3 regions of the Pantoea osteomyelitidis genome follow, and region 2 is predicted to be linked to each of the others. Evidence: predicted binding sites of a transcription regulator. Region 2 holds the regulator's gene; each other region holds the start of a gene.

Region 1 (10,665 bases), on a different contig from region 2:
TCAAGTGCAACGGTCGCGATATGCTTTCTCTGTTTACCTGGGAAGCGGACCAGTTGGCGCTGCTGGAACGAACCAACACCATTCGCGTGCCTAAAGTGTATGGCGTCGGCAATGACCGCGACTACAGCTTTCTGGCGCTGGAGTATATTCCTCCCCAACCGCTTGACGAAGAGAACGCCTTTCAGCTGGGTCAGCAGCTGGCGCATCTGCATCAATGGAGCGAACAGCCGCAGTTTGGTCTCGATTTCGATAATAACATCACCACCTCGCCACAGCCCAACAGCTGGCTACGCCGTTGGTCGGTATTTTTTGCTGAGCAGCGCATCGGCTGGCAGCTGCAGCTGGCGGAAGAGAAAGGCGTTCAGTATGGCGACAGCGATCTGATTGTCGCCTGCGTGCAGCGCGCGCTGAATGCGCATCATCCTCAACCTTCGCTGTTGCATGGCGATCTCTGGCCAGCCAATTGCGCCGGCAGCGCTGGCGGGCCGTGGATTTTCGATCCCGCCTGCTACTGGGGTGACCGCGAATGCGATTTAGCGATGCTGAGCTGGTATTCCCACCTGCCGCGTCAGATTTATGAAGGTTATCAGTCTGTCTGGCCGCTGCCCGCCGGTTTTTCCCAACGTCAGCCGGTTTATCAGCTCTATTACCTGCTCAATCGCGCCAATGTTTTTGGCGGCAGCTGGTTAGAGGAAGCGCAGCTGGCGATAGGCCAACTGCTGGATGATGATGAAGCGAACAAAAGTCAGGCCAAACCGGCCTGACCTGATTTAAAGAAAGCCCAGCAGCGACAAAAGAAAATAGCCGGCCACTGCAATGATGACGGGAAGAATATAGAGCGGGAAAATTTGCAGGAAAATGGTGTGGTGCGGCACTTTGATCTTCTCTTCGAGATGCTGGCGGGTGCGTGCTTCACTGCCTTTCGCCTGTTCAAGAATCATCTGATCTTCAATGCCTTCTTTGATATGACGCGACTGGCGCCACATGCGGGCGCCCGACGCCTGGAGCGCCAGTCCGACAAAAATCAGAATATAGATAATCCAGAAACCGATATTGGCCTGGCCGTGAAACTCCGGTACCGGTGAATTGCGCCAGAAAAACCCCAGAAAGGGTGTATTAAAGCGGATCATATCAATCATTACATGGACAAAATCGAGCATCACCGCATTAATTCCCGGCTGTTTCTCGCTGTGTTTGAACATGAAGCTGAGCAGTGAAATGATCGTGGACAGCAGTGCCGGAATAAAAATCACCCAGCCAGCCACTCGCTTAAGGATGGCGATATGGCCAGCCTGTTGGTATGTCATGGTGTCTCCTTGACCTTAAAAGTTTCGCTGTAATTCTACCTGCCCCGGCAACTTTTTTCCTGAAAAAGAGCAGGCTGCGTAAAATCATAGCCTCAGTTTGCCAGCGCTGCCCGTTCCCCTTCCTCCATGTTAAGGTAAGACAAATTTCACATGGAGCCGCTGTATGTCATATCACCGCCCTGTTCTTGCCGCCATTTTTGATATGGATGGATTGCTCATCGATTCTGAACCGCTTTGGGATCAGGCTGAGCTGGATGTTTTATCCGCTCTGAAGGTCGATATTTCGCGCCGCAATGAGCTGCCGGATACCCTGGGATTGCGTATTGATCAGGTGGTGCGCATGTGGTACGAAACCCTGCCCTGGAGCGGCCCGAGCCAGCAGGAGGTAACGGATCGCATTATTGCCAGGGCGCTGGCGCTGGTTGAAGAGAAGCGTCCGATTTTACCGGGCGTGGAACAGGCGCTGCAACTCTGTCAGCAGCAGGGTCTGAAGATTGCGCTGGCCTCCGCCTCGCCGCTGCATATGCTGGAGCGCGTGCTGGAGATGTTTAATCTGCGCCGCTATTTTTCCGCCCTCGCCTCCGCCGAAGCTTTGCCATACAGCAAGCCGCACCCGCAGGTTTATCTCGATGCGGCGGCAAAGCTGGATATTGACCCGCTCAACTGCGTCACGCTGGAAGACTCTTTCAACGGTATGATCGCCACCAAAGCGGCGCGCATGCGCTCCATCGTGGTGCCCGCCGCCGAATACCGTGACGACGCGCGCTGGGCGCTGGCGGAGGTGAAGCTGGATTCGCTCGCACAGCTTACCGCTGCCCATCTCGGCCTCTGATCCCCGACCCGCTGCCTGCAGCGGGGTTTTCCTGCCTGCCGACCACAAGTTTGATCGCGCCAGCAAAACAAATAAAACACTGTTTCATTTTTATTGAATTCACGTCCCGTCCTGCCTAAGATGCCTCAACGCACCCGACAAGGGGTGATTTGTTCCCCATTCTGCAAGAGAGGTCTGAGATGGACGTCCGTCAAAGCATTCATAGCGAACACGCCAGACAACTGGATACCGCCGCCCTGCGTCGTGAATTCCTGATCGAAAAAATCTTTGAGGCTGACAGTTACACCCTGACCTACAGCCATATCGACCGCATCATCATCGGCGGCGTGATGCCGGTGCAGCAAAGCGTCTCCATCGGCAGCGAAGTGGGCCAACAGCTTGGCGTCAGCTATTTCCTCGAGCGCCGGGAACTGGGCGTGATTAACATCGGCGGTCCTGGCCTGATCGATGTGGATGGCAAAATCTGGGAAATCGGTCATGAAGAGGCGCTGTATGTGGGCAAAGGGGCGCAGACAGTGCTGTTTCGCAGCGCCAACCCCGAACAGCCGGCAAAGTTTTACTACAACAGCGCGCCAGCCCATACCACTTATCCTGATAAAAAAATCACCCTGGAGGAGGCGTCGCCTGCCACTCTTGGCGACCCGGCGACCTCCAATCGTCGCACCATTAATAAATTTATCGTGCCGGACGTACTGCCCACCTGCCAGCTCACCATGGGGCTGACGAAACTGGAGCCAGGCAGCCTGTGGAATACCATGCCCTGCCATACCCATGAACGCCGCATGGAGGTCTATTTCTATTTCGATATGGATGAGGAAACCGCGGTGTTTCATATGATGGGCGAGCCGCAAGAGACGCGCCATCTGCTGGTGCACAACGAACAGGCGGTCATCTCCCCCAGCTGGTCGATTCACGCTGGCGTCGGCACCAAACGCTATACCTTTATCTGGGGCATGGCAGGCGAGAATCAGGTTTTCGATGACATGGATCACGTCAAGGTCAGCGAATTACGCTGAGTCTGAGGAGAGGGTATGATACTGAACGCATTTAATCTGGAAGGAAAAGTCGCTCTGGTGACCGGCTGCAATACGGGACTGGGCCAGGGCATGGCGATCGGTCTGGCGCAGGCGGGTTGCGACATCATCGGCGTCAACCGCGCCGATCCCGATGAAACCGCGCAGCGCGTCGAGGCGCTGGGTCGTCGTTTTTATGCCATTCAGGCCGATCTGACCGATTCCGCGCAGGCGGCGCGCATTGTGGAGCAGGCGGTAGTCGCTGCCGGGCAAATCGACATTCTGGTCAACAATGCCGGCATCATCCGCCGCGAAGATGCGTTGAACTTCAGCGAGCAGGACTGGGATGATGTGATGAATATCAACAGCAAAACTCTGTTCTTTCTTTCTCAGCAGGTGGCGCGTCAGTTTATTGGCCAGGGCAACGGCGGCAAAATCATCAATATCGCCTCAATGCTCTCCTTCCAGGGCGGGATCCGCGTTCCCTCTTATACCGCCTCGAAGAGCGCGGTAATGGGCCTGACGCGCCTGATGGCCAACGAGTGGGCAAAATATGGCATTAATGTTAACGCCATTGCGCCGGGCTACATGGCAACCAACAATACCGAGCAGTTACGTAACGATGAGTCGCGCAGCGAAGAGATCCTTGCACGTATCCCGGCAGGCCGCTGGGGAAATCCTGATGATATGATGGGTCCGATCGTTTTTCTCGCCTCATCCGCCTCTGATTATGTTAATGGTTACACGCTGGCGGTGGATGGCGGCTGGCTGGCGCGCTAAACTACCTGTATCACGGGCGTCCCACGGGCGTCCGATGTTATTTTTTCTCCACAAAAATTAATTCTTCGTTACAGCGTCACATATTCTCATTTACTGGATAAATCCCTATACTGGATGCATCGACAGTTTTTGCAGCCAGGTTTTATCATGACGGCCGAAGGCCACGTAATATTCGCCATTGCCAGCGCTATCTTTGCCAAGCGCGCCGACTTAACCCCGGTGCTGGCTGACGCTGACTGGTGGCATCTCATCCCCGCCACGCTGCTGACCTGTCTGCTGCCTGATATCGATCATCCTAAATCAGTACTGGGCCAGCGGCTGAAATGGCTCTCCCATCCCATTGCACGCGCCTTCGGCCATCGCGGCTTCACCCACAGTTTACTGGCAGTGGCGGCAGGGGTGTGGCTGTTTCAGATTAACGTGCCCGCCAGCTGGCCGGTGCCTGCCGATGTTTTACAGGGAATGACCCTGGGCTATCTGAGCCATATCGCCGCCGATATGCTCACGCCCGCTGGCGTGCCTTTGCTCTGGCCGTGCCGCTGGCGCTTTCGCCTGCCGCTGTTGAGAACACAGAAAGGCAACCAGCTTGAGCGCGTGCTATGTATGGCGCTGGTAGGCTTTGCCCTGTGGTTTCCGGCGGGCGCGCTACCTTTTGGTGCAAACGGCTGGCCTGCTCAGCTGTTTGATTCGCTGCAAAACGGCGTCAGTCGGTTAGTAAACGCGCAAATCGGACATTAAACAAGCAAATCAGCAACATAAGTTATAAGCCATTCCATTTGGATATAAGCCTGCCCTTTTCCGGCTGTTAACATGCCGCCATTCCGTCACGCTCGGAAAGAGCTGAAAAACCCCATGTCATCTGCACCGCAGCCTGACGTGGAATAACCCCTCTGGAGAGACAGAATGAATTTTCCCCTCATTCTTAATATTGTTGCTTTCGTTGCGCTGCTGCTGCTGTTATCCCGCAGCGGCCGTACTACATGGAGCCTGTCGAAAAAAGTGTTAACCGGCCTGGTGCTGGGCGTGCTTTTTGGTCTGGCGCTGCAGTTTATCTATGGCGCAGAGAGCGCCGTAGTGAAAGAGTCGATTGGCTGGTTCAATATTGTTGGCAACGGCTATGTACAGCTGCTGCAGATGATCGTCATGCCGCTGGTTTTCGCCTCGATTCTCAGTGCGGTGGCGCGTCTGCACAACGCCGCGTCGCTGGGTAAAATCAGCGTGCTGACGATCGGCGTACTGCTTTTCACCACCGCCATTGCGGCGCTGGTCGGCGTGTTTGTTACCGGCCTGTTTGGCCTGAGCGCCGAAGGTCTGGTGCAAGGCGCGCAGGAAACCGCTCGCCTGAACGCGATTCAAAGCAACTACGTGGGCAAAGTGGCCGATCTCACCGTGCCGCAGCTGCTGCTCTCCTTTGTGCCGAAAAACCCTTTTGCCGATCTCACCGGGGCAAATCCAACCTCGATTATCAGCGTGGTGATTTTCGCCGCCTTCCTGGGCGTGGCGGCATTGCAGCTGCTGAAGGACGATCGCGAGAAAGGACAGCGCGTACTGCTGGCGATCGAGACCTTGCAATCCTGGGTCATGAAGCTGGTGCGCCTGGTGATGAAGCTTACCCCTTATGGCGTGCTGGCGCTGATGACCAAAGTGGTCGCCGGATCGAACCTGCAAGATATCGTCAAGCTGGGCAGCTTCGTCGTTGCCTCCTATCTTGGTCTCGCGATCATGTTTGGCGTACATGCTCTTCTGCTCGCGATCAATGGCATTAGCCCACAGCGTTTCTTCCGCAAGGTCTGGCCGGTGATCACGTTTGCCTTTACCAGCCGCTCCAGCGCAGCGAGCATTCCGCTGAATGTGGAAACCCAGACGCGTCGCCTGGGTGTGCCGGAATCGATCGCCAGCTTCTCTGCCTCTTTTGGTGCCACTATCGGCCAAAACGGCTGTGCCGGACTCTATCCCACCATGCTGGCGGTAATGGTTGCGCCGACCCTGGGCATTAATCCGTTCGATCCGCTGTGGATTGCTACTCTGGTGGGTATCGTCACGCTGAGCTCCGCCGGTGTGGCGGGCGTCGGCGGCGGCGCGACCTTTGCCGCGCTGATTGTGCTACCAGCCATGGGACTGCCAGTGACCCTGGTCGCCCTGCTGATCTCCATCGAACCCCTGATCGATATGGGCCGCACCGCGCTAAACGTTAACGGTGCGATGACGGCAGGCTCGCTGACCAGCCGCTGGCTCGGTCTGACGGATAAAAGCCTGCTTGAAAACAATGAGCAGAGCGAACTGGCTCACCGTTAAGCCTGTTTAAATCTCACCAGCAGGCAGTGACATGCCTGCTTTTTTACGTCTGAATCTGCTCGCTGCCGCCTCACTTATCCCGTTGTTTTTATCCGGCTATTTTCTCATTATCCCTGCTTTGATCGGGCGTATGCGCGACGCTGTTCTATAGTTAATGGAGTCTAAAACCCGACCCGAACAAGGGAGCAACGCACCATGTCGAAACAAACCGATAACAAGGAATTGAGCCACAGGGCGCCGGCTACGGGACCAGAATCAGCGAAGCCCGGCCTCGATTCCCTGGCGCCGGAAGATGGTTCGCATAAGCCTGAACCGCAGCCCAGCGCCCCCGGCAAGCAGCCAACCGCCCCCGGCAGTATCAAAGCCCCCGATATCCGTAATGCCAAGCTGGATCAGCTTGATGCCGACCGCAAAACCAGTGACGAAAATTCGCCGCTGACCACGAATCAGGGCACGCGCATCGCCAACGACCAAAATTCGCTGCGTGCCGGTACGCGTGGGCCAACGCTGCTGGAAGATTTCATCATGCGTGAGAAGATCACGCACTTTGACCATGAACGTATCCCTGAGCGCATCGTGCACGCGCGCGGCTCAGCCGCTCACGGTTACTTTCAGCCCTATCGTGACATGAGCCACATCACCAAAGCGGACTTCCTGCGCGATCCGCAAAAAATCACCCCGGTATTTGTTCGCTTCTCCACCGTGCAGGGCGGCGCCGGCTCGGCCGATACCGTGCGCGATATTCGCGGTTTCGCCACCAAGTTTTACACCGAAGAAGGCATTTTCGATCTGGTCGGCAACAACACGCCGGTGTTCTTTATTCAGGACGCGCATAAATTCCCCGATTTTGTTCATGCGGTAAAACCTGAACCGCACAATGAGATTCCGCAGGGCGCGACGGCGCACGACACCTTCTGGGATTACGTTTCGCTGCAGCCGGAAACCTTGCATAACGTTATCTGGGCGATGTCCGATCGCGGCATTCCGCGCAGCTATCGCACCATGGAAGGCTTTGGCATTCATACTTTCCGTCTGATTAACGCCGCCGGCAAAGCGACCTTTGTGCGCTTCCACTGGAAGCCGGTAGCGGGCAAAGCCTCTTTGATTTGGGACGAGTCACAGAAACTGATTGGGCGCGACGGCGATTACCATCGGCGCGAACTCTGGGAAGCGATTGAGGCGGGCGATTACCCGGAATATGAGCTGGGGCTACAGCTGATCCCGGAAGAAGATGAGTTCAAATTCGATTTCGACCTGTTGGATGCCACTAAGCTGATCCCGGAAGAGCTGGTGCCGGTGGAGCTGGTGGGCAAAATGGTGCTGAACCGCAATCCCGATAATTTCTTTGCCGAAACCGAGCAGTCCGCGTTCCACCCCGGTCATATCGTGCCCGGTCTCGACTTTACCAACGATCCGCTGTTGCAGGGCCGCCTCTTCTCCTACACCGATACCCAAATCAGCCGTCTTGGCGGACCAAACTTCCACGAAATCCCGATCAACCGTCCGGTCTGCCCGTACCATAATTTTCAGCGCCAGGGCATGCATCGCATGGAGATCGATACCAACCCGGCCAACTACGAACCCAATTCGATCAATGATAACTGGCCGCGTGAGACGCCGCCCGCGCCCCATCGTGGCGGCTTTGAAAGCTACCAGGAGCGCATTGAAGGCCACAAGGTGCGCGATCGTAGCCCGTCGTTTGGCGAATATTATTCGCAGCCGCGCCTGTTCTGGTTGAGCCAGACGCCGGTGGAGCAGCAGCACATCATCGCTGCCTTCTCTTTCGAGCTGAGCAAAGTAGGCCGCGCCTATATCCGCGAGCGTGTGCTTGATCATCTGGCGCATATTGACGTCTCGCTGGCCCATGCGGTAGCGGAGAACCTGGGTATCGAGCTGCCCGATGAGCTGATGCATATCGCCCCGCCAAAAGATGTCAACGGGCTGAAAAAGGATCCCAGCCTGAGCCTCTATGCCGTGCCGAGCGGCAATATCAAAGGTCGCCAGGTGGCGCTATTGATCAGCGATGGCGTAAAGGCGGCTGACGTGCTGGCGGTGTTGCAGGAACTCAAGGCCCACGGGGTGCATGGTAAACTGATCGCCGCCCATATGGGTCAGGTACGCGCCGATGACGGCTCTGACATTCAGATTGATGCGACCTTTACCGGACTGCCCTCGGTCACCGTTGATGCGGTGATCGTACCGGACGGCAATATCGACGCGCTGCTGCTTAACGGCGACGCGCGCTATTACCTGCTGGAAGCCTATAAGCATCTGAAAGTCATCGGACTGAGCGGCGATGCGCGCCGTTTCAAATCACAGTTTGGCCTTGCTGATGATGAGAAAGAAGAAGGCGTGGTGGATGATGTAAAAGCGGAAGGGGTTTTGATGAGCGAATTCATTACCGCGCTCGCCGCGCATCGCATCTGGTCCCGCAGCCAGAAGGCGCAAAGCGTGCCCGCTTAAGCCTGAAACCGGGGCGCCGAGGCGCCCCGCTTCTCCACAATTTTCCCTTATCATGGCGGCTTCGTTAAGAAAGCGTTAAGCATGGTAAACGGCGGAAAAATCGCAGTTATTCTGCTTGAGTTTTTTCTGATAAAGGCGAATCCTGCTCAGAGTCACTGCAGGAGAACAATCCATGAAAAAAGTTATCGCCTCTCTGCTGGCGTTAACCCTGATTACGCCAGCTATCGCTTTCGCTCATCCGGGCGGCTGGGGTCCCGGCCCGCACGGTCACTGGGGCGGCGGCGGCGGCGGGCCGCTGCGCTTTCTGCCTGACGCAGCCGTCGGGGTGCTGATTGGGGGATTAACCTACTATATGCTGAACGGCAACTACTATCAGCGCCAGGGTGACAACTATGTGGTGGTAGAGCCGCCCGCAGCAGAACCCGCGCGCGAAATGCGTGTGCTGGATTTTAACGGCAAGCGTTATTACGTGCAGGATGGTCACTACTATCAGCGCCAGATTGATGGCGATTATACCGAAGTGCCGCGTCCTAACGGTCTGTAAGGGGCGCGCAAATAAAAACGGCCAGTCGCTACGACTGGCCGTTTACTGTTCTGACGAGGATTACTGATTTACCTGCGGATCGGTATCGTAATCTTTACAGCTCTGGAAGCCGTAATTCATTACGCGGCCGGTATCGCTGTAGCTGACAAAGTAGGTCTGCATTTTACCGTCGCGCTCACCCAGTACATAAGTCTGGCAGGTACCGCGCGCGTGTACCATGGTAATTTCCGTGGAAGGCTGGCCCGCAATCTGACGTACCTGCTCACGCGTCATGCCTTTTTTCACATCTTTTACCACCGGCTTAGAAACATAACTTTCCGCACGATCATAAGCCGTACAACCAGACAGCGCAGCCAGGGTCAAGGCAGCAGCAACACATCCCATCACTTTATTCATCTTGTTATTCCTCATGTATTGTCCGTGTGAAACTAAGCCTGGAACATAAATCCAGATTTATCAAGTTTATGGCTCCATTGCCGGCTGCGCGGATGCGTTAATTTTTGGTAAAAAAAGCTGTTAGCTATCGTTCGCCTCCGTATAATCGCCCGCGAGAATAAACGCAGTTAAAACTCTCAGTTCAAAGGCGATGCCGCCTTTCGTCGACTGACGCCGCAGAAAGCGTCAGCGGCCACGCTTTAAACCCTTCAGCAATGATTCATTCACGATTTAGTCAGGAAAGAGGACACATGACACCTGCACATGCTAACCGGCTGGTTTACGCCATCACGCTCGGGCTGCTTGCCGCGCTCGGGCCGCTTTGTATCGATCTTTATTTACCCGCTCTGCCGGAACTGGCGCGCGATCTGCATACCGAAACCGCTACCGCACAGCTCAGCCTGACGGCGGGACTGTTGGGGCTGGGCGCCGGCCAGCTGCTGTTCGGCCCGATGAGCGACAAATTTGGCCGGCTTCGTCCGATGCTGCTGTCGCTGGTGCTGCTTTGTATCGCGTCAATCGGCTGCGCGCTGGCGAAAGATATTCATCAGCTGCTGCTGGCGCGTCTGTTTGAAGGCCTCGCCGGTGCAGGCGGCGCGGTGCTCTCCCGCGCCGTGGCGCGCGATATGTATTCCGGTCACGAGCTGACGCGTTTTTTCGCCCTGCTGATGCTGGTTAACGGTCTCGCGCCCATTGGCGCGCCGGTGCTGGGGGGCCTGCTGATGACCTTCCTGAACTGGCGCGGCATTTTCCTGGTGCTGGCGATCATCGCCATGCTGCTGATTTTCCTGGCGCGCTGGAAGTTGCATGAAACCCTGGCGCCGGAACGTCGCAGTCAGGGATCGATCTTCTCCGCCTGGGCGGCACTGGGTCAGGTGATCCGCCATCGCCCCTTTATGGGCTTCTGCCTGACGCAGGGCTTTATGATGTCCGGCATGTTCGCCTATATCGGCGCCTCGCCGTTTGTGCTGCAACAGATCTACGGCCTGTCGCCGC
Region 2 (10,665 bases):
CATGTCCCAGGCAGAAAAGCTCTGTCTGCAACGCGGCGTGCGGCTAACATCACAACGCGCTGAGGTGTTGCGCCTGATGGCTGAGCTGTCAGGCGCTATCAGCGCTTACGATCTGCTGGATCGCCTGCGCGTCAGCGAGCCGCAAGCCAAGCCCCCAACCGTTTACCGCGCGCTCGATTTCTTGCTTGAGCAGGGCTTTATTCATCGCGTGGAATCCAATAACAGCTATGTCATTTGTCATCATTTTGAAGAGCCGCCGCATACCTCGATCATGCTGATTTGCGATCGGTGTGCAGCAGTAGATGAAAATCATGCCGGAGGAGTAGAAAACAGCATTGCAAACCTGGCGCAGCAGGCAGGATTTGTCTTACGTCATAGCGTCATTGAGGCGCATGGGCTGTGTCAGAATTGTGCTGAGGTTGAAGCCTGTACGCATCCGGAAAACTGCGAACACGATCATCACGCTGAAAACAAGAAACGTAGCAGGAAGGGATAACGGGCACATCCTTGTGCCATTCGGACATCATGTCCAGTGGGCAGGTACGAGGTAGTTAACAGCAAGCAGCATTACCAACGATGATCTTTGTTCTGGGTTTCCCAGCTGCTAACTTCTTTTTCCGCTTCATCCTTAGCATACCCATAACGCTCCTGAATTTTGCCGACAAGCTGATCGCGTTTACCTTCAATGATGGTCATATCATCATCGGTCAGCTTGCCCCATTTTTCTTTCACTTTTCCTTTGAACTGCTTCCAGTTACCACCCGTTTCGTCTCTGTTCATAACAGCCTCCACGTCGTCCTTCGTTAATTATCTTTTGCCTCTGCAACAAGAAAAGGCAATATAAAGCACTGCCAATCAGCGACTTTGTAAGATAATTATAGTAGCCATTCAGAGGTATGCGGAGATTTACAGATTTTTCCGTAACAGGTGACGGAGCGGGCAAATTGAAAATCCTGTTGCCCGCCAGCTTACAGAGGCTTTATCAGTGATAGCTATATTACCGCGCGAACCAGGTATTTTGCCGCCAGTGCCTGCGCCAGATAGCCCAGAGCGTGACGCCCCGCAGCAGCAGGAAAACCATCAAGGCCAGCCATAAGCCGTGATTACCCAGCCAGGGTAACGTGAACAGCGTTAAACCATAACCCAGCGCGGCAATCGCCATACCATTACGCATTTCACGACCGCGCGTGGCGCCGATAAACATGCCATCCAGTAAATAACACCAGACGCCCGCCAGCGGCATAATGACCTGCCAGATCAGAAAGCGATCCGCCATTTCACGCAGAGAGTCGAGCGAGGTCAACAGCGAGACGATCCATTCACCGCTCAGGGCATAAAACAGCGCGAAGACCAGCGCAACCAGACCTGCCTGACGACAGGCGGCATGCCAGACCCGAAGCAGCTGGCTGCCATCCTGCGCCCCCCAGGCCTCTCCGGAAAAAGCTTCTACCGCATAGGCGAAACCATCAAGCGCATAGGCGGTAAAGGTAAGGAACATCAGCAAAACGGCATTTACCGCCACGACCTGCGGGCCGATACGCGCGCCCAAAATCGTCAGGGAAGCAAAGCAGAGCTGAAGCAGCAAAGAGCGCAGCATGATGTCGCGATTCAGGCGCAGCAGGCGATTAAAATCGCCGCGCCAGCTCTGCTTCAGCAGCGCGCCATCAATTCCCCGCAGCTTCAGCACGCGCCAGACTAACAGCAGCCCCACCGCCAGGGTGACATATTCCGCGAGCGCCGTGGCCGCCGCCGCGCCGGCCACTCCCTGATGCAGACCTAATACCAGCCAGATATCCAGCACGATATTGACCAGGTTACCTACAATCAGCAGCAGCACCGGCGCGCGCGCATACTGCACACCGAGCAGCCAGCCGAGAATCACCAGATTCGCGAGCGTGGCGGGTGCGCTGAGCCAGCGAATATGAATGAAGATTTTAGCCTGTTGCAGCACCTGGCCGTCGCCGCCAACGATGCGGGTGGCTAACTCGCTCAGGGGACCGCGCAGCAAAATGAAAACCAGGCCGGCGGCTAAAGCGATTATCAGGGGTTGTATCAGGGCACGCGCCAGGGCGGCCTTGTCGCCAGCGCCAAAGGCCTGTGCCGTCAGGCCCGTGGTGCTCATACGCAGGAACAGCAGCAGCATAAACAGGAAGCTGGTCGCCGTAGCGCCAACCGCAACGCCGCCGAGATAAACCGGGCTATTGAGATGACCAATAACGGCAGTATCTACCAGACCAAGCAGCGGAACGGTGATATTGGAAAGGATCATAGGCAGCGCCAGCCGCCACAAATTTCTGTCAGTAGAAGAGAAAAAACGCATCAGCAAATCCATGCCTCAGGCCGCTTGCGCCTGTTTATTTTATCGTGACAGCGTTAAAGCAGATGACCGATGCGGAATGCGGGTTATTCCGCATCGGTACAGAAAATGCGCTTAGAACCATTCGCCGTTGCGAACGATACCCACCGCCAGGCCTTCAATCGTCAACGACTGCTGACGCGTGTCGACCACGATAGGCTGGAATTCATTGTTTTCCGGCAACAGCTGCACGATCGATCCCTGTTTTTTCCAGCGTTTTACCGTGACTTCATCATCAATGCGCGCAACCACTACCTGCCCGTTGCGTACATCCTGAGTTTTATGTACCGCGAGCAGATCGCCATCCATAATGCCGATATCTTTCATCGACATCCCGCTGACGCGCAGCAGGAAATCCGCATTGGGTTTAAACAGGTTAGGATCAACGTGATAGTGACCTTCGATGTGCTCCTGCGCCAGCAGCGGCTCACCGGCGGCGACGCGGCCAATCAACGGCAGTCCTGCGCTCGGCTCTTCTTCCATCAGGAGACGAATCCCGCGCGAAGCCCCTGAGACAATCTCAATTACGCCCTTACGCGCCAGCGCTTTAAGATGCTCTTCAGCTGCGTTAGGTGAGCGAAAGCCCAGCTGCGAAGCGATTTCCGCGCGTGTCGGCGGCATGCCCGTCTGGTTAATATGGTCGCGAATCAGGTCATAGACCTGCTGCTGCCTGCTGGTTAATGCTTTCATCCCGCCCCCTGGTTGTTTATACAGTCGCTGTGAGTATATACAGGTATTGGTGAAATGAAAACCGAAACAGAGGGAAAAAGCAGCGGTTTAGCCAATTCCGGAAAGCCTATCGCAAATGCGTCCAGAGCAGCGTGATCCAGACAAAAAGCGCCAGTAAAATACTCAGCAACACGGCGGCGGAACCCATATCTTTCGCCTGACCGGCAAGGGGATGACGCTCCTGGCCGATACGGTCGACCACTGCTTCGATGGCGCTGTTGAGAATCTCCACGATGACGACCAGCACCACGGCGCCGATCATCAACACGCGGGAGATAACGTCTACGTCGATCCAGCAGGCGATAACGATGGCCACGATCGCTGCGAGAACCTCCTGACGAAATGCCGCCTCATGCTGCCAGGCGGCGCGCAGGCCCTTCCATGAATAACCGGCGGCATTTATGATTCGCGTCAAGCCGGTAACGTTATTTGCCATAATATGGGAACCCTTTGAATGGTTTGACGTCAATGTCGGAGCGGTGTGCTTTTGGCGCCCCCACAGATCTTCGCTGCGCTTTCTGGTATGCTTGCGGCGCTTTGCTAACAAGAGGCTTCATGTTGTCTATGTCAGGTTGGCGTAAACTTTATTACAAATTGCTCAATTTACCACTCTCTATTTTGGTGAAAAGTAAGGCCATTCCCGCCGATCCCGTTTCCGAACTCGGACTGGATTCGACCCGGCCTGTTATGTATGTATTGCCCTACGATTCCAAAGCCGATCTGCTGGCGCTGCGTGCTCAATGTATTAAGCACCATCTGCCCGATCCGCTGGAGCCGCTGGAAATAGACGGCGCACTGTTGCCGCGTCATGTTTTTATTCATGACGGGCCGCGCCTTTTTCCCTATTTCGTGCCGAATCTGGAATCGGTGAAAATTTTTCACGAGTATCTCGATCTGCATCGCAGCAACCCGCAGCTGGACGTGCAGATGCTGCCGGTCTCGATGATGTTTGGCCGTGCGCCGGGTCGCGAAGTTCAGGGCGAGCCGACGCCGCATTTGCGCATGCTGAACGGCCTGCAAAAATTCTTCGCCATTCTCTGGCTCGGGCGCGACAGCTTTGTGCGTTTCTCGCCTACCGTCTCCCTGCGTCGTATGGCGACGGAACACGGCACCGACCAATCGATCGCTCAAAAGCTGGCGCGCGTGGCGCGTATTCACTTCGCCCGCCAGCGTCTGGCGGCGATTGGCCCGAGCCTGCCGGCGCGCCAGGATCTTTTCAATAAGCTGTTGCAGTCAAAGGCGATTGAAAAGGCGGTGGAGGATGAAGCGCGCAGCAAAAAGATCTCTCATGAAAAGGCGCAGCAAAATGCCGTTGAGATGATGGAAGAAGTGGCGGCTGACTTCTCCTATGAGGCGATCCGCGTGACCGATCGCGTGATGGGCTGGCTCTGGAGCCGTCTCTATCAGGGCATTAATGTCAACGGCGGAGAACGTGTGCGCCAGCTGGCGCAGGATGGACATGAGATCGTGTATGTTCCCTGCCACCGCAGCCATATGGATTATCTGCTGCTCTCCTATGTGCTCTATCATCAGGGGCTGGTGCCGCCGCATATCGCTGCCGGCATTAATCTTAACTTCTGGCCCGCCGGTCCGATTTTCCGTCGCCTGGGCGCCTTCTTTATCCGCCGTACCTTTAAGGGCAACAAGCTCTACGCGACCGTGTTTCGTGAATATCTGGGCGAACTGTTCAGCCGTGGCTACTCGGTGGAATATTTTGTCGAGGGCGGACGCTCGCGCACCGGTCGCCTGCTCGACCCGAAGACCGGTACGCTGGCGATGACGCTGCAGGCGATGCTGCGTGGCGGCAATCGCCCGATTACGTTGGTGCCGATCTATATCGGCTACGAGCATGTGATGGAAGTGGGCACGTACGCCAAAGAGCTGCGCGGCGCGGCGAAAGAGAAAGAAGGCTTTATGCAGATGGTGCGCGGCCTGCGCAAGCTGCGTAATCTCGGCCAGGGCTACGTTAACTTTGGCGAACCGCTGCCGCTGGTGAACTATCTGAACAAACGGGTACCGGAATGGCGCGACGCGATCGATCCGATTGAGCCGCAGCGTCCGGGCTGGCTGACGCCTACCGTTAACGATATCGCCCAGCGTCTGATGGTGCGCATCAATGAAGCTGGCGCGGCCAATGCCATGAACCTGTGCGTAACCGCCTTGCTGGCGTCACGTCAGCGCTCATTGACCCGTGAACAGCTAGTTGAACAGCTGGAATGCTACACCCAGCTGCTGCGTAACGTCCCTTACTCGCCGGATGCGACTGTCCCGGATCTTTCCGCACAGGCGCTGCTTGACCATGCGATGAGCATGAACAAGTTTGAAACCGAGCAGGATAATATTGGCGATATCATCATTCTGCCGCGCGAGCAGGCGGTGCTGATGACCTACTATCGCAACAATATTCATCATATGCTGGTCATGCCGTCGCTGATCGCCGCCATCGTGCAGCAGCATCGTGAAATCAGCGACGCGGAACTGCTGCGTCAAGTGAGCCTGATCTATCCGATGCTGAAAAGCGAACTCTTTCTGCGCTGGGATAATACGGAGCTGCCTGCGCTGCTTGAAGCGCTGAGCGCTGAGCTGGCGCGACAGGGACTGCTTACTCGCCAGGATGGCATGCTGAAATTCACGGCTGCGCGCTATCGCACCCTGCAGCTGCTTGCTGCCGGTATTCGCGAAACCCTGCAGCGCTATGCCATCACCTTCTCTATTCTTAGCGCCAAACCCACAATTAATCGCGGCACGCTGGAAAAAGAGAGCCGCACGCTGGCTCAACGCCTGTCGGTGCTGCACGGCATCAACGCGCCGGAGTTCTTTGATAAAGCGGTGTTCACCACGCTGGTGTTAACGCTGCGCGACGAAGGCTATATCAGCGATACCGGCGATGCGGACGTGGTGCGCACCCAAGGCACCTGGGAGATGCTGGCGGAGCTGGTAACCAGCGATGTGCGCTTGACCATTGAGAGCGCGGTCGCGCACGAATAAATGCGCTTCGCATTGCGTGACGTAATAACAGGGCGACCAGATGGTCGCCCTGTTTGTTTTACAGCAGATCGATAAAAGGCTGGGTATTCAGCGCGACGCCGATAAACAGCACCAGGCCAACGTAGTTGTTATTCAGGAAGCCCCGGAAGCAGGCATCACGCTCCCGCTGAGCAATCAGCTTTTGTTGCCAGACAAACAGCACAGCCACCACCAGCAGCGACAGGTAAAACGCGCCGTTCAGCTGAAGCAGCATTCCCACCAGCGCCATCAACCCTAAGGTGGCCAGCTGCAGCAGTCCAATCATCAGCTTGTCGAAACGACCAAACAGAATGGCCGTCGATTTCACGCCGATTTTCACATCGTCATCGCGATCAACCATCGCGTATTGCGTATCGTACGCCACCGTCCAGCAGAGATTGGCGATAAACACCAGCCAACAGACCAGCGGCAGCGTCTCGCTGACCGCCGACCAGGCCATCGGAATTGCCCAGCCAAAGGCGGCGCCCAGCACTACCTGCGGGAGATGGGTGTAGCGCTTCATAAAGGGATAGACCCAGGCAAGCGCCAGCCCCACCACCGACAACAAAATCGTCATCCGATTCATTGTCAGCACCAGCAGGAAAGCGGCGAGCGCTAACCCGACAAACAGCAGTTTGGCCTCTTTTTCACTCACGGCGCCGCTCGGCAACGGCCGTCCCTGGGTGCGCTTAACATGACCATCCACTTTGCGATCGGCGAAATCATTGATCACGCAGCCAGCGGCGCGCATCACTATCACGCCCAGCACAAAAACCAACAGCACCGACAGCGGCGGCACCGCCATATCGGCCAGCCACAACGCCCAGAGCGTCGGCCACATCAACAGCAAAGTCCCAATGGGTTTATCAATGCGCATCAGGCGGCTGTAAGCCTGAAACTTGCTCATCTGTAAGCTATTTTGCACGATTTTCACTTCCTCACATCGAACTGCGGTAGAGCGGCGAAGCCGGTAAAAAAAGTTCGGTCAGCAGCAGCGGTTTTCCTGACAACCGCAGCCGTGAACGACGCCCCCAGAGCTGTTCAACACGACCAGGCTCGATAAAATCACGGCTCAGGGTCGAAGAGGAAAAAAGATAGCGGCCCAGCGGACGGGTGCCCAACTGCTGCAGCAACGCCTCCGGCCCGTTCAGGGTGCTTTCCGGCACCAGCGTGCGGCCAGCCAGCCAGGGTTCGCCGTCGCCATACAGAATAATTTCCCGCAGCCAGAAACGCGTATCTTCAGGCAGCAGCGCGGACTCTTCAGGAATATCCGAGGCGTGGATAAAGGTTTCACGCACCGGCTCCACCGACACCCGCTGACAGTGGCGCTCAAAGCGCCGGGTCATGGAATCCTCTTCCATCAGCCAGTCCAGCAACGGTGCGTTCAGCGCGGGCGAGGAAGGCGGCAACCAGTGAAGTTGACGTAACAGGGTGAGCGCGTCTTGCGACATTTGGCCTCTCCGGTCAAAACAGATGCCATAGTGTAACGCAGAGGCGCGGGCAGAACACCTGCCCGCTATCTGCCAGCGCTATCGAACCGCACAACTACTCCCGTTTCAGCCGGTTACTGTTGGCCAGCCAGAGCGTCACCACCAGCATAAAGATCGCCACGGAATAGCAGAGGGTATCGAAGGGATTTTTGTGATCGACAATAATCAGGCGAATAATTGCCGTAATGCCGATATAGACAAAATAGCGCAGCGGGAAATGGTAGCCCGACTGGAAATATTTCACGATCAGCGCAATGAATTCAAAATAGAGAAAATAGATCACAATCCCGTCGATCAGCAGATAGGAAGAGGCCTGCTCACCGCTGTTCAGCAGCACATTAGCCAGATGGATAGTCTCTTTACTGAGGAATATTACCAGGATCACCGCCAGCATCAGCAGCCCCAGGTTCAGCACCCATTGCAGCACGGTGGCAATATGCCGTCCCGTGGTTGTTTTCGCGTTCATGTCTCGCCTCAAAATGTAAATATTGCTGGAGCCATCATGCGGGAGTGAGACATGAATCACAATATAAGCCTTGAGACAGAGCAGGACAGCGGAGCAGCAGACTGAGGTTAGACCTCGACATCGACACAAAGCGCATCGTAGCGCCAGTATTCGCAGTCACAGTCGATAACCCGCCTGTGCTGATCGCGGTTAATGCGGGTAATCAGCAAACCGGGCATACCGGTTGCCACCTTCAGCGCTGGCGCAGCGAAATCGGGCAGCGGGCCAGGCACAATGGTGAAGCGCGCGCCGCCGTAGCGGATGCCGTAGCGCTGGTCGTAGAGATCGGTCAGCGAGCGCGTTAAATCCTCATCCAGCAGGCCGGGAAACCAGGCGGGGTTTAGATAGTGCTCAACATAGAGCACGACGCGGCCATCAATGCTGCGCAGCCGTTTGATGCAGTACGCGCGCGATCCCGGCGGCAGCAACAAATCTTTTGCCTGACGGCCAGTGACCAACACTTCATGCGCCGCCAGCACCTCTGTGCGGGCAACGCGTCCCTGCTCTGCCGCCATAGCGTGAAAATGGCTGTGGTGTAATGGGTTATAGACCAGACGCGGCGGCGCGATAAACCAGCCGCGACGCAGCTCACGGTAAATTTTCCCCTGCGCTTCCAGCTGGCCCAGCGCCTCGCGCAGCGTGATGCGCGTGGTGGAAAATTGTTCGCTCAACGCCCGCTCCGATGGCAAGCGCCCGCCGGTAAATTCGTCGGCGGCAATACGCGCCAGCAACGCCTCGCAGATTACGTCCACGGTTTTCACAGCAGCTGATACCACAACACAAGCCTCATTTTGGGGCGAAACTGCACTGTGACAGTTCGATGACAGAACAAAAGTAACCGCTCACTGCGGCCTGGAGGGAGAAGCATAGCGGCTGGTCGCCTCGCCTTGCCGCATTTACCGCTGTGGTCATAAAACCTTCATCTCAGCAAGCTACATTGGCTCGGATCTTGCTGGTCTAGTCCAACAGGCCATTCAACTTACACCGGGAGCATCTGAGATGAAAGCGTTTATCGCCTCTGTATTAAGCAGTGCCATTATGCTTGCTCTACCCACCGCGCAGGCGGCTGACGGCGATCTCGCCGCGCTGGAAAAAGCCGCGCGCAGCGAAGGCCAAATCAACAGCGTCGGCATGCCGGACAGCTGGGCCAACTGGAAAGATACCTGGAACGACATCAGCAGCAAATATGGTCTGAAGCACAGCGATACCGATATGTCATCGGCGCAGGAGCTGGCCAAGTTCGCGGCGGAGAAAGAGAACGCCAGCGCGGATATCGGCGACGTGGGGGCAGCTTTTGGCCCGATCGCGGTCGCTAAAGATTTGGCGATGCCCTTTAAGCCGACGCACTGGGATCAGGTGCCTGAGTGGGCGAAAGATAAAGCGGGAAACTGGATGCTGGCCTATACCGGCACCATCGCTTTTCTGGTGGATAAACAGCAGGTAAAAGACATCCCCCACAGCTGGGCCGATCTGAAAAAAGGTAAGTATGTGGTTACTATCGGTGATGTCGGCGTCGCAGCTCAGGCGGCTAACGGCGTGCTGGCAGCCAACTACGCCCTCGGCGGCGATGAAAAAAACCTGAAGCCAGCGTTGGCCTTCTTTGCCGACCTGGCGAAGCAGGGACGTCTGGGCGTGACCGATCCGGTGATTGCCAATATCGAAAAGGGTGAAGTTCAGATGGCGGTGGTTTGGGACTTCAACGGCCTTAACTATCGCGATCAGATCGATAAAAGCCGCTATGAAGTCGTGATCCCCACAGACGGTTCGGTGATCTCCGGCTACACCACCATTATCAACAAATACGCGAAGCACTCGAATGCCGCGAAGCTGGCGCGTGAATATATCTTCTCTGATGCCGGTCAGATCAATCTGGCGAAAGGCTATGCGCGCCCGATCCGTGCTCAGCACCTGACGCTGCCTGCTGACGTACAGGCCAAACTGCTGCCGGAATCAGAGTATAAAAACGCTCGTCCGATTAAAGACCAGGCCGCCTGGGACAAAAGCTCGAAAATGCTGCCGCGTCTGTGGCAGGAGAACGTGATCATCAATATGCAGCAATAAGGAGTGGGTATGAAAACGATCCTGGTGGTGCTGGATGGCCTGAGCAATCAGGTGGCGCTTCATGCGATGGGCTATCTGCATGCCGAATGCGCGCAGGGAAACGGTCATTATTATCAGTTGACCTGCGAGCTGCCGTCGCTGTCGCGCCCGCTGTATGAATGCATTCTTACCGGCGTGACGCCGATACGCAGCGGCATTATTCATAATGGCGTCAGCCGCCTGAGCCGCGAGCGCAGCGTGTTTCATTATGCGCGCGCGGCGGGCTTGAAAACCGCGGCGGCGGCTTATCACTGGGTGAGTGAACTCTATAACCGCACCCCTTTCGTTCCGGCGCGTGATCGTCATACCGACGCGCCGGAGCTACCGATTCAGTATGGTCATTTCTATCACGACGACAGCTATCCCGATTCGCACCTGTTTGAAGACGCGGAAAGTCTGCGGCTGCGCCACGATCCCGACTTTCTGCTGATCCATCCGATGAATGTCGATGATGCCGGACACCAGTTCGGCCTCTCCTC
Region 3 (10,665 bases), on a different contig from region 2:
TGGGAGCGCTGCATACCGAGGGACTGGCGGAATCCTGGGCCAATATCTACCTGAAATTCGCCATTGCCATCAGCGCCAGTCAGCGAGGCGATCGGCAAACGCTGGAAACCTTGATTTATCCTGATATCAACGCCGGGCTTGAGGGTGTGCGCTGGATTGAAAACTGTGTCCGTTCCGCCGACAACGGCGCGACTTGGGTGACCTACGAATAAGGAGAAGCGCATGAAACTTTCCTTCTGTACCGACAGCCTGGGAAACCTGCCATTTGAAGCAATGCTGGATAAATTGCTCGAACTGGGCGTGCGCGGCGTGGAAATGACCACCGGCGGCTGGTCTTCCGCTCCCCATCTGCAAACTGATGAGCTGCTGGGCAGCGCAGCGAAACGGCAGGGGCTGTTACAGGCGCTGGAGAGTCGTGGGATGGAGATTGCGGCATTGAACGTCTCCGGCAATCCCCTCGATCCCGGTGAGCTGGGGCAGCGTCACAAGCGCGATACTGATAAAACCTTGCAGCTTGCCGGCCTGCTTGGGGTGAAGAAGATCGTCATGATGAGCGGCCTTCCGCCAGCCAGCCCGGGGGACACCATTCCAAACTGGATTACCTATACCGTCAGCTGGCCTCCCTCGCTGAAAAACTGTCTCGACTATCAGTGGAACGATGTTGCCATTCCTTACTGGCAACAGCTTGTTCATCGCGCTCAGGCGTGCGGCGTGGAAAAATTTGCGCTGGAGAACTTCAGCTCAATGCTGGTGTGGAATCCCGATACCCTGTTCCGTCTGCGTGAAGCCGTCGGGCCAATGGTCGGCCTGAACCTCGACCCCAGTCATCTTATCTGGATGGGGGCGGATCCCATCGCCGCTGCGCGTGCGCTTGGTCCGGCTATCCACCATGTGCATGGTAAAGATGTGCGGCTGGAGCGCGGGCTGGTGGAGATCAACGGACGCCTGGAGACCCGACCGGTGGAGGATACGGCGCATCGGGCCTGGAACTATGTGGCAGTGGGCTGCGGTCAGGATCTGCAATGGTGGAAAGAATTTTTCTCTGTGGTACGCATGATGGGCTACAACGATTGGGTATCGCTTGAGATGGAGGATTTAACCATGTCGGTGGAAGCAGGTATCGCGTCGTCAGTGGCTGCGCTACAGCAAACTCTCAGCCAGTAACAGAATCACAGCGGCGCAGGCTGCTCTCATCGGATTTGATAAGGTGATAGCGGGTCGCGCCGTTTTCCCTGACGCGGAGAGCTGAATTACACAGCTCTCCGTTAGCAGGTTAATACTTAAACGGAACCAATCAATCCACCATCTACGCGAATAACCGGTATGCTGCCCGATATGCCCATCGCACGACGTTATTGCCTGTTATACAGCCGCCAGCATGCCGCCATCAACGAACAGCAGGTGGCCGTTAACGAAATCAGAGGCTTTCGACGACAGGAATACCGCTGCGCCCACCAACTCTTCAGGATTGCCCCAGCGCGCGGCTGGCGTGCGTTTGCATAACCAGTCGGAAAATTCTTTGTTGTCCACTAGCGCCTGCGTCATCGGCGTGCGGAAATAGCCGGGCGCGATGCCGTTAACCTGAATATTATGGCGCGCCAGCTCTACGCACATGCCGCGCGTTAACATTTTCACGGCGCCTTTTGCGGCAGCATAAGGTGTAATGGTATCCCGGCCTAATTCACTCTGCATTGAACAGATATTGACGATTTTACCCTGCCTGCGCGCGATCATTTTTCTCGCCACGCATTGCGAAACGATAAAGACGCCGGTCTGGTTGGTGGCGATAATGTCGTTCCATTCATTAAGCGGAAATTCGACAAAGGGATGTCGGCGCTGAATGCCTGCGTTGTTGAATAACACATCAATCGGGCCGATGTTATTTTCAATATCCTCGATTGCCTGCTCCACCGTGCCGGCATTTGCGACATCAAACAGGGAAATATGGGCTTTGAAACCCTCGTCGCGTAATTGTATCGCGGCCTTTTCTGCCCGCTCTGCGTTGGTGCCGTTGATGATGATCTCTGCACCCTGTTGCGCCAGACCGCGAGCCATAATAAAACCGATGCCCTGAGCGGCGCCGGTCACTAATATCCGTTTGTTATGCAAGTTAAAAAGGTCGTTCATCTCAATTCTGCCCTGTTTTGTTATGCGTAACCTCTATCTCACGGTTTTACCGTTTACAAAACAGTGATGGAGATCACTTTAAGCCGGATGGCCTGGCAGAAACTAAACGGCGCAACTGTTTTTAGCAGGGGAAAAATCGCAATGGCAGAGTGGGGGTATTAAACCGTGGCGGACGCATCCGCCACGGTTTACATCAGAGATTTCTATTTACTGCCGAACGTGAATCAATAATCTTTTTAAAAAAGACCGAAAGGATATTCAACGTAGACGCGGATTTCATTACCACCGACATTGTAATCAGCCGCATCCGAAGAGACGCGCAGAACGGAATAACGCAGTTTCAGTCTTAAATCTTTGGCCAGGCCATCCTGAACTTTGTACTGAATCTGGTTAAAGAATTCATGTTCATGACCATTGCTGGTGGCTGAGGTTTTGATGTTATCGCCACGCACATAAGCGACGTCATAGCTCAGGCCGGGAAGCATTACGCCGCCGAGATCGACGGAATAAGCCAGCTGCCAGGAGCGCTCATCTTCACCGTTAAAGTCTGACCAGTAGGAGTTCGCCAGCCAGATGGTGTTGCCGCCGTCGCCAATACCGCCCTGATTGCGGTAGCCGCCATAATGGTAACCCGTACTGCCGCTGCTCTGCTGATAAGCGAGCTTAAAGGTGTGGATATCCCACACGTAGCTGGCGGCAAGGCTCCAGATGGTGTTGCTGCGGCCGGTGGCCTGACTTTCAGCGTATTCCTGATCGAGGCGGGAGTTATAACCATTAAAGTCCAGCGCGAAGGTTTGATCGCCTGCAACGGGCTGCTGGTATTTCATTCCCAGATATTGTTTGTTTAATACGTCCTGGACGTTTGACGCGTAAAAAGCGCCACTGAACCGATCGTTAAACTGATAGCTGGCGCCAGCGAAACTCAGACTGTTTAGTCCGGTGTCATGGCTGTCGTCACTTTTCTGCTGCTCAGCGGTAAAATAACCGGCGCTGACATCAAGTCCGTCGATCTCTTTTGAATCCAACATAAAACCGGTAAAGGTTTCATTCAGCAGACGTGAATCATCAGCGTAAAGAATTGGCAGGACAGGACGCTGCGTGCCGTAACTCAGAACGGTATTGGAAAAACGCATTTTTGCCGTTGCGCCAAATTTGGCTAAATCGGACCGGGCACGTCCATCATTATCCTGAGCAAAAAAGTCGATACCGCCCGCGCCACTGCGTCCACGGCCGCCATCCAGACGCACAGCGTACTGGCCAATTGCGTCCACGCCAAATCCTACCGGGCCTTGGGTAAAGCCGGAAGTATAGGTAGCGATAACGGCTTGTCCCCACTCATCACGATCGCGCACGCCATCCGCTTTATAGTCACGGTCGATATACGCATTGCGGAGCAGGACATTAAGATGACTGTCCTCAATAAATCCATTGTTTTCCAGCCCGGAACTGGCGAAGGCAGAATTTGCAGAAAGAGCTGCAAATACCGCTAATGGCAGTGCTTTATTCACGTTGTGTTAACCTGTTATTTTTAAAATTGTTTAGAAAGTACGCGGATATCAGGCGCTACTGACGCCTGAGGGCGCACAACTTAGCATTTTTTTGACAGGGAACCGAAAAAGAATTTATCGAATAATGCGAAATTTATTCAGAATGGTGAAAACGTAACGAGGCAGAGAGAAATACATATCGGGTAGTTTCGATTATTGGTCAGTAGAATAACTACCTGTTAAAACTATCTGGCAGGTATTATTCCGCTCAATCCCGGCGGGGCGTTCTCGCATTATTATTTAACATAATGCATATTATGCGCATTATGATAGAGTGGCTAAGTTATCATGTTCGCGAGATGTTTGACGACTGCTACGAGCGATAAGCAGATGTTGATGGCATAAGTTGAACATGCGTGTAGACAGGCGTTTGTAAAGATAATGCTTAAAGCCTTCTCAAAAGCCTGGCGGGATTCCCTGCATACACTCCTTTCACCAGCACAGGCGTTGTAACCACACTACCTGCACCCATCACTGCGCCGCTGCAAATTTCTGTTGTCAAAATTGTTGCGCCACTTCCCACGAATAGCTTAAAAAAGTAGCATGAAGCTTGCGATAATTGCAGATATCCATGGAAATCTTCGGGCGCTGGATGCTGTGCTGGCAGACCTCAAATCACAATATCGTGAACCTGTGCGGCCTCCTGGCACCGGTCATTATCTTGCTGATACTGCTGACGATGACTGGCTGTCCAGCTGAAAATGGAAAGTGGAAGATTAGCTTCAGCGCACCAGCGGTATAATTCGGGCGTGGCTTCGCCGTAAAGATGCAACTGCCAGCGCATCTGTTTCAAAGAATCGTAATTATTCCCATTCTGAATTTTTATCCACGGCAGCCGGTCCCCGCCACAAATTTCCCCTGCCTTGCCCTCACAGAGCGGCGAGCGCCGGTAGTTCAGGCGGATTTGCGACATGATGCGAAACAATCCCTGTTGCAACGTAGAAGAGTGATAAAGGGTACCGGCGAAAACAGGAAATAAGCGCGTGCGGAACACGCCCGCGACGCTGTTTTTAGCGCTAATCAGGCTAAAGGCTTTATCAGTGGTGTTAACCAGATCCCGGTCGGACCTGCTCCGGCGATTAACACCATATCGTCATACATCGTCTCTCTCCGATAAGATTTCGCATAGCATGGCAGATTCCTGCCTGTACGCCCGGATGCGCCTCCCGTTTCCGACAAAAACGCCAGCCCTGCCGGTTTGCTCTAAAATCAATAGCTGTAAACCCCTTGCTTTCAGGAGCTCTTGATGAAAACGCTTCCCGCCTTAGTTTTTGACGTTAACGAAACCCTACTGGATATCGAGGCGTTAACGCCCTTTTTTGCCGAAACATTGGGTTCGCCCCAGGCGATGCGGGAATGGTTTGCACAGACGATTCTCTATTCTCAGTCGCTATCTCTGATCGATCACTATCTGCCGTTTGGCGAGCTGGGAGCCGCCACGCTGAAAATGCAGGCTGATATCGCTGACGTGCCGGTGACGGAGGCAGATATTGAGCGGCTTCAGCGTTTAATGAAATCGCTGCCGCTGCACCCGGAAGTAAGCGAAGCGTTGACCTGCTTACAGCAGCAGGGATTCCGAATGTTTACCCTGACCAATAATGCTTCAGCAACGCAAAATGCTCAGCTGGAAAATGCCGGTATCGTGCACGTTTTCGAAAAGGCGCTCAGCGTTGACGATCGCTCGAAAGCGTTCAAACCGGCGCTGAAAACCTACCGCGACGTAGAGTCACAGGTTGACGATAACCCGCAGGGCTTCTGCCTGATCGCCTGTCACAGCTGGGATATCGTTGGCGCCAGAGCGGCGGGCTGGGATGCGGCTTTGATTCTGCGTCCAAACAATGCCGTGCTGCCGGTGGGGCCACAGCCGACCTTTATCGGCAAAAACCTGACGGAGATCGCTGCACAGCTGATTGCTCATTACGCGCCGTAATCCGCTCGCCCGGCAAAGATAATGTTAAACAGGGCAGATAAGAAAACGCCGTAAGCAGTTTCCCGCTTACGGCGTCTCGTCACGATTCAGATCACAAGGCGATCAGGCTGCTTTCACCGCTCTGATTTTTTTGCCGCTGCTCGTCTCTTCAGACTCTGCCTTATCGGCATTCTCCAGCGCAGGCTGTTCGCTGCTTGCGTCAGGCAGTTTGCTGGTACGCAGAATATGCTGCACGGCATCTTTCTGCTCAGCCAGATAGAGACCGAAGTTTTCCGCCTGAACTTCATCCATCTGCAGCTCGCTTTGTAACAGCCAGTCGGTGAACGCTTCTGCCATGTCGAGCATTTTGTCGTAGGCGTCCGCCTCTTTCTTGCTGGCAAATGTCATTTTCTCTTCACCTTTTCTGACGACAACAAATTTTGTTTCAACAGCCATCATTCACCTCCTATACTGTAATTATATACAGTATATCACTCCGGGATTTTTTTTATAGTACTCTTCGCCATTTCTTTTTGCTTCTGCTTCAGCTCGGGCAAAACGGTTACGCTTATTATCAGATTTCTTTCCCGGCCAGACAGGATAAAAGCCTGAGCGTAATATTTATTTTACTACTATCTTAAATGAAAAATTAATTTCATTTAAGGAGCCTGTCATGCCCTCTCCCCTTTCCGCTGACCTGCTATTACAGCAAGAAGCGGATAGCCGCCTCGCCCATTTTGATTTCCGACAAGCCTGGCAGCTGGGTCTGCATATGCATACTCGTGCTATGGCGCTCAGCGCGCCGGTTGCTCTTGAGGTTTATGCTTTCGGACAAGTGCTTTTTATCGCGGCGCTGCCCGGTTCCAGTGCAGAAAACCTTGAATGGATAAAGCGCAAACGCAACAGCGTTTTGCGCTGTAGCCACTCCTCTCTCTACCTTGAAGTGATTAATCAACAAAAGGGTGAGCGGATGGCGGCGCAGCCCTGGATTAATCAGGCGGAATATTGCGACCACGGCGGCGCTTTCCCGCTGCTGAATGAATCAGGCTGTATCATTGGCGCGGCAAGCGTCAGTGGTCTGCCTTCGTCAGAAGATCATGCGTTGGCGCTGTGGGCGATTCAGCAACTGCAAAGCGCCGCTTCATAACGGGGGAAGCATGATACGCGGCAATAAAATTGCGGCGGTGGGGAAAGATCTCAAGGCGAACGGATCATTGATGCGCAAGGCAAGTTTGTGTCCTCAGACCCGTTGCCGTAGGCAACGGGTCTGAGGACATTACTTTATCGCGTGCGATGGCGGCTTTATGCCATAATTTCGCTTTTCATACTTTCGTAACTGTCGCGCGCAGTATCCCGGAGATCGTGCTCCCAGTTACGTGGGCTAAGCAACTCAGGCGACCAGACGCCATCATAGCCGGTAGCTTTTACCGCTTTGACCCAGGCCGGGATATCCACGTCGCCTTCGCCTGGCGCATAGTTGCGCTGTACCTGCTCGTCCCAGGCTTCGCCGGGATGCGCGGCTCGTCCGTCGCAAAAATGCACGCCATAAATCAAACGCTTATCCATCGCAGCAACCTCTTCCGGTTGCGTTCTGCCGCTCGCGTGCAGATGCCAGAAGTCAATCACCACGCCGACGTTATCTTTACCACTCTGGCGGATAAGGTCCAACGCCTGCTGTAAAGAGTTAAAAGCGGTAAAGGCAACTACCTCAATCTGGAACTTGAGGCCCAACGGTTTGCCAATATCGGCAATGGCGCAGATGTTCTCCAGCAGAATGCGATTACGCGCCTCTTCACTGAGGTGATCGAGTTCAGTCAGCGCCATGATTTGCACGACCGGGCAACCCAACTCAACCGCTGCATGGCAGATTTTTTCCGCTTCCTGCATCAGTGCGGCTCGCTCAGCAGCTTCATGGCGGCCAATGGGTTTCAGCGCGTTGATACAGGTGATCTTAACCTGATATTTCTCCATCAGCTGCCGAAGCGCCGCAAAGCTGCCGCCATTGTCGAGGTAGCGAAACAGATGTTCCGGCAGCAGCTCAACGCCGTCAAATCCTGTTTCGTGGGCAATGCGCAACTGCGTAACGACATTGCTGTGCCAGACTGATACGCCATGTAATGACAACTTCATCTTTCCTCCTTGCAACACTATTATCTTTTCAGGTGAGAGCGCCTGATGCGTAGTTCCCCCTGAGACCATGCGCCAGCGTCGCTGGCTTTTCCTTCAATGAGGCGGTTCAACGCCTCGGTAATCAGCCTGTCGATACGTTGGCTATAGCTGGTCAGCTGCCAGGCGGGAGCGCTGGCTTCATCAATATCATCGAAACCCACTATTCCTATCCCGCTCACGTGCGCTTCCCGCAACGCCTCCAGCGCGCCGATAGCCAGAATGTCATTTTCACAAAATATCGCCTCAACACGCGCTTGCGGCGCACTATTGGCGAGATAGCGCGCCATTGTTCGGTAACCCGCCTGACGGTCATAGCTGCCAGCCGTGAGTTGCAGCGTCAGCGGGATCTGCTGCGCCATCAGGCCGTCCTGAAAACCCTCGCTGCGCAACAGGTGGTTCGATGGGGTATCCGGGCCTTTCATATAACCGAAGCGTTGAAATCCCTGTTCCAGCAGCAACGCGGCGATGGTTTTGCCCGCCTGATAACCATCAACGTTAACTACATCAATATCCGTATCACTGGAATTACGGCACACCTGTACCAGCGGGATATGATGGAGATCCTGCGCGACGGCGATCAGTTCATCACTTAGTAACGTGCCGAGAAAAAGAATGCCATCTACCTGCAGCTGATCGGCCATTGCCAGCACCGCTTTGTAGTTATCGCCCGCCGTGATATTCAGCAGCAGCGCCATCTTGCCGCGTGCCTGTAACTGCTGCGTCACTTCATCCAGCATCATTGCCGAATGGGGATTTTTCAGCTCATCAATCACTACGCCAATGATATGCGTGCGCTTCTGCGACAGGCTACGTGCCAGCAGGTTAGGCCGGTATCCCAGGCTTTGCGCGGCGGCCAGCACCTTTTCGCGTGCGCGTCCGGAAATCGATGCGCCCGGAATAAAGGCGCGCGATACCGTCCATTTAGAAACGCCTGCCTGCTTCGCCACATCATTCGCCGTGGCCTTACGTAATTTTGTCTGCTGCTCTTTTGTGGTCATTGTCCTTGCATCGTCTGTTAACTCACTTCCTGCAGGAATATTACAATTCTGTTTTATCTTTGCACCCGATTGTAAAAAATCCCGCTATGGGGTGAAAAGTGGCTAACATCGCTGTTTCGTAAAAGCTTGATGGGCTGCGGGAATGCTATAGACCACGTCACGCTTACCTGTGCCAGCCCAGCGTTTGAGCGATAACGCGCCGGTAAGGAGTATCGATCTGCTCCGGAGTCTGCTCAATGTAATGACGAGCATGTTCGCGCGTTTCTCCACGCAGCCCGTCAAGGTAGGCCAACGCCTCTTCAATCGAGGGAATGCGTCCTTCGATATGATCCACACGCGGCGGTAGCGCGGTCCAGATAATGGCGTCGATCTCTCTGCCTTTTGCCCATTCCGCCAGTTTGCCCACCGGCGCGGCTGAAACCAGCAGGACGCCAATACCATCCTGGCGATAATCCGGGATCTGCTCGCGCTGACGCAGGGCTTCGCAGGCCTCTCCTAACGTGTTGGTCGCGAGCCGGGTCCAGTAAACCGGCACTTCAGGCGCATTCAGGCAGATGGCCGTGGAAAGCTCCCCGCCATCGCCGATGCGTGAAAATTCCACCTGCAACTTTGGACCATCGTTATGCCACTCTTCTGCGACAGGCAGCGCTTTCGGTTCCCAAATCAGCGATCCCCAACCCAAACAGACGATCTTCATTTCACTGATTCCTGTGCCAAATATCATCCAAAGGTTTTTAACGTCTTATTTCAGAGAAAAGTATAGTCAGATTAAGGCCGTTGCGGTTAGAAAGGCGCAGATTTGTATCAGACATTATCAAGCTCAGGCGATCAGCTGTTCAAGAAACTCCGTCAACGCTTTACGCGGATCGTCCTCTTCCGACACAATCATCTCGATTCCCCACTGCCCCAGCACCTCTTTGGCGACCGGATTGTTGCGGTTGGTGAACAGATAAGATTTCGGACGCGCCGAGGCAAGTCCGGTACGGCCCCACATTTTGGTCAGACGATAAAAAAGCAGGCGAATATTGAAGTCGCTGATGCTGTAACCAATAAACAGCACCGAGTTGCCCATCACATCATGGGTGAGTTTGATATCCAGCGGAGAGTCAAAGTAGAGGCGTTCGAAGTAACTGCTCTCATCCAGAACAATCGAGGTGTCATCATCAAAATCGCCGTGCAGCTTAATGATATGACGCTTATGTTCGGTTAACGCCACCAGATCGGCGGCATTGGCGACCTTGCTGTAAGGAACGCCATGCGCTTCATGCGCCATCTCCAGCCAGCGGTCGTAATTGGTGGTATAGATGCGGGAAAAATTACCCTGAGTAATCAGGGTGTGGATTTCTGAGGTGCGAACATCAATATCCGGGCGATGCCATTCACGATCCATCCAGCTACGCAGCGGCCCAAGCGATCCCTTTTTCTGCTTGTAATATTCCGCCAGCGACAGGTGGGTGCCGTAGGCGTTGAAGATTTTTGGATCGTAGCCCAGCTCATTTGCCAGATGGGCGATCAGCTCATGCCACTCAGGTAAACCGAGGTTGCGGGAGATGCCCGCACCGGCGAACAGAATCAGTTTACCGGCGTCGTAGGCGCGTTTCAGTTCAGGTTTCATGCCAGGCCTCGAGACGTTTTCAAAAAGGCGGCAAACTGGTCAAGCGCCAGCCGACGCATTGAGATCTCATTTTTCAGATCGCCCATCTCGGCAAATGTTTGCGCATGCCCTTGCGGAATAAACACACAGTCCCACTGAAACTCGCGCGGTCCTGCCGGATGTTTAGCAATGGTTCCGCGCAGCTGGCCTTCAAACTGATACATCTTGCGCCCATCGCAGTAGCCGAGCACGGTTTTTGCTGTGACGCACTGGCTGTCCAGCCCCTGTACCAGAGCCGTAAAGCGATCGGCCTCCAGACGG

Evidence for each region. The regulator LexA, encoded in region 2, represses DNA repair genes until DNA is damaged. The targets are predictions, from matches to a motif close to TNCTGTATGTACATACAGNA.
Region 1: the regulator LexA is predicted to act here: its motif matches at 4,041-4,060, upstream of ABU178_RS09250 (metal-dependent hydrolase).
Region 3: the regulator LexA is predicted to act here: its motif matches at 6,053-6,072, upstream of ABU178_RS18050 (YebG family protein).

What each region holds. Positions count from the first base shown of each region.
Region 1 covers NZ_JBGFSN010000004.1:876,243-886,907, reverse strand. The annotation lists gene ABU178_RS09275 (fructosamine kinase family protein) at 1-764, shown strand, start outside; gene ABU178_RS09270 (YniB family protein) at 771-1,307, opposite strand; gene hxpB (hexitol phosphatase HxpB) at 1,471-2,139, shown strand; gene kduI (5-dehydro-4-deoxy-D-glucuronate isomerase) at 2,319-3,155, shown strand; gene kduD (2-dehydro-3-deoxy-D-gluconate 5-dehydrogenase KduD) at 3,171-3,932, shown strand; gene ABU178_RS09250 (metal-dependent hydrolase) at 4,080-4,670, shown strand; gene ABU178_RS09245 (L-cystine transporter) at 4,836-6,227, shown strand; gene katE (catalase HPII) at 6,423-8,690, shown strand; gene ABU178_RS09235 (DUF6515 family protein) at 8,863-9,234, shown strand; gene osmE (osmotically-inducible lipoprotein OsmE) at 9,295-9,630, opposite strand; gene ABU178_RS09225 (multidrug effflux MFS transporter) at 9,921-10,665, shown strand, end outside.
Region 2 covers NZ_JBGFSN010000003.1:25,703-36,367, reverse strand. The annotation lists gene zur (zinc uptake transcriptional repressor Zur) at 1-496, shown strand, start outside; gene ABU178_RS02415 (CsbD family protein) at 568-780, opposite strand; gene dinF (MATE family efflux transporter DinF) at 998-2,320, opposite strand; gene lexA (transcriptional repressor LexA) at 2,432-3,046, opposite strand; gene ABU178_RS02400 (diacylglycerol kinase) at 3,153-3,521, opposite strand; gene plsB (glycerol-3-phosphate 1-O-acyltransferase PlsB) at 3,650-6,073, shown strand; gene ubiA (4-hydroxybenzoate octaprenyltransferase) at 6,132-6,998, opposite strand; gene ubiC (chorismate lyase) at 7,030-7,542, opposite strand; gene psiE (phosphate-starvation-inducible protein PsiE) at 7,637-8,047, opposite strand; gene ABU178_RS02375 (UTRA domain-containing protein) at 8,155-8,862, opposite strand; gene ABU178_RS02370 (ABC transporter substrate-binding protein) at 9,086-10,147, shown strand; gene ABU178_RS02365 (alkaline phosphatase family protein) at 10,157-10,665, shown strand, end outside.
Region 3 covers NZ_JBGFSN010000010.1:55,795-66,459, forward strand. The annotation lists gene ABU178_RS18015 (Gfo/Idh/MocA family protein) at 1-212, shown strand, start outside; gene ABU178_RS18020 (sugar phosphate isomerase/epimerase family protein) at 223-1,164, shown strand; gene idnO (gluconate 5-dehydrogenase) at 1,363-2,127, opposite strand; gene ABU178_RS18030 (OprD family outer membrane porin) at 2,364-3,635, opposite strand; partial or broken gene ABU178_RS18035 (N-acetyltransferase) at 4,060-4,197, opposite strand; gene ABU178_RS18040 (hypothetical protein) at 4,285-4,587, opposite strand; gene ABU178_RS18045 (haloacid dehalogenase type II) at 4,921-5,604, shown strand; gene ABU178_RS18050 (YebG family protein) at 5,707-6,039, opposite strand; gene ABU178_RS18055 (heme-degrading domain-containing protein) at 6,257-6,730, shown strand; gene ABU178_RS18060 (sugar phosphate isomerase/epimerase family protein) at 6,886-7,713, opposite strand; gene ABU178_RS18065 (LacI family DNA-binding transcriptional regulator) at 7,734-8,750, opposite strand; gene ABU178_RS18070 (hypothetical protein) at 8,914-9,447, opposite strand; gene ABU178_RS18075 (SIR2 family protein) at 9,571-10,365, opposite strand; gene ABU178_RS18080 (non-canonical purine NTP pyrophosphatase) at 10,362-10,665, opposite strand, start outside.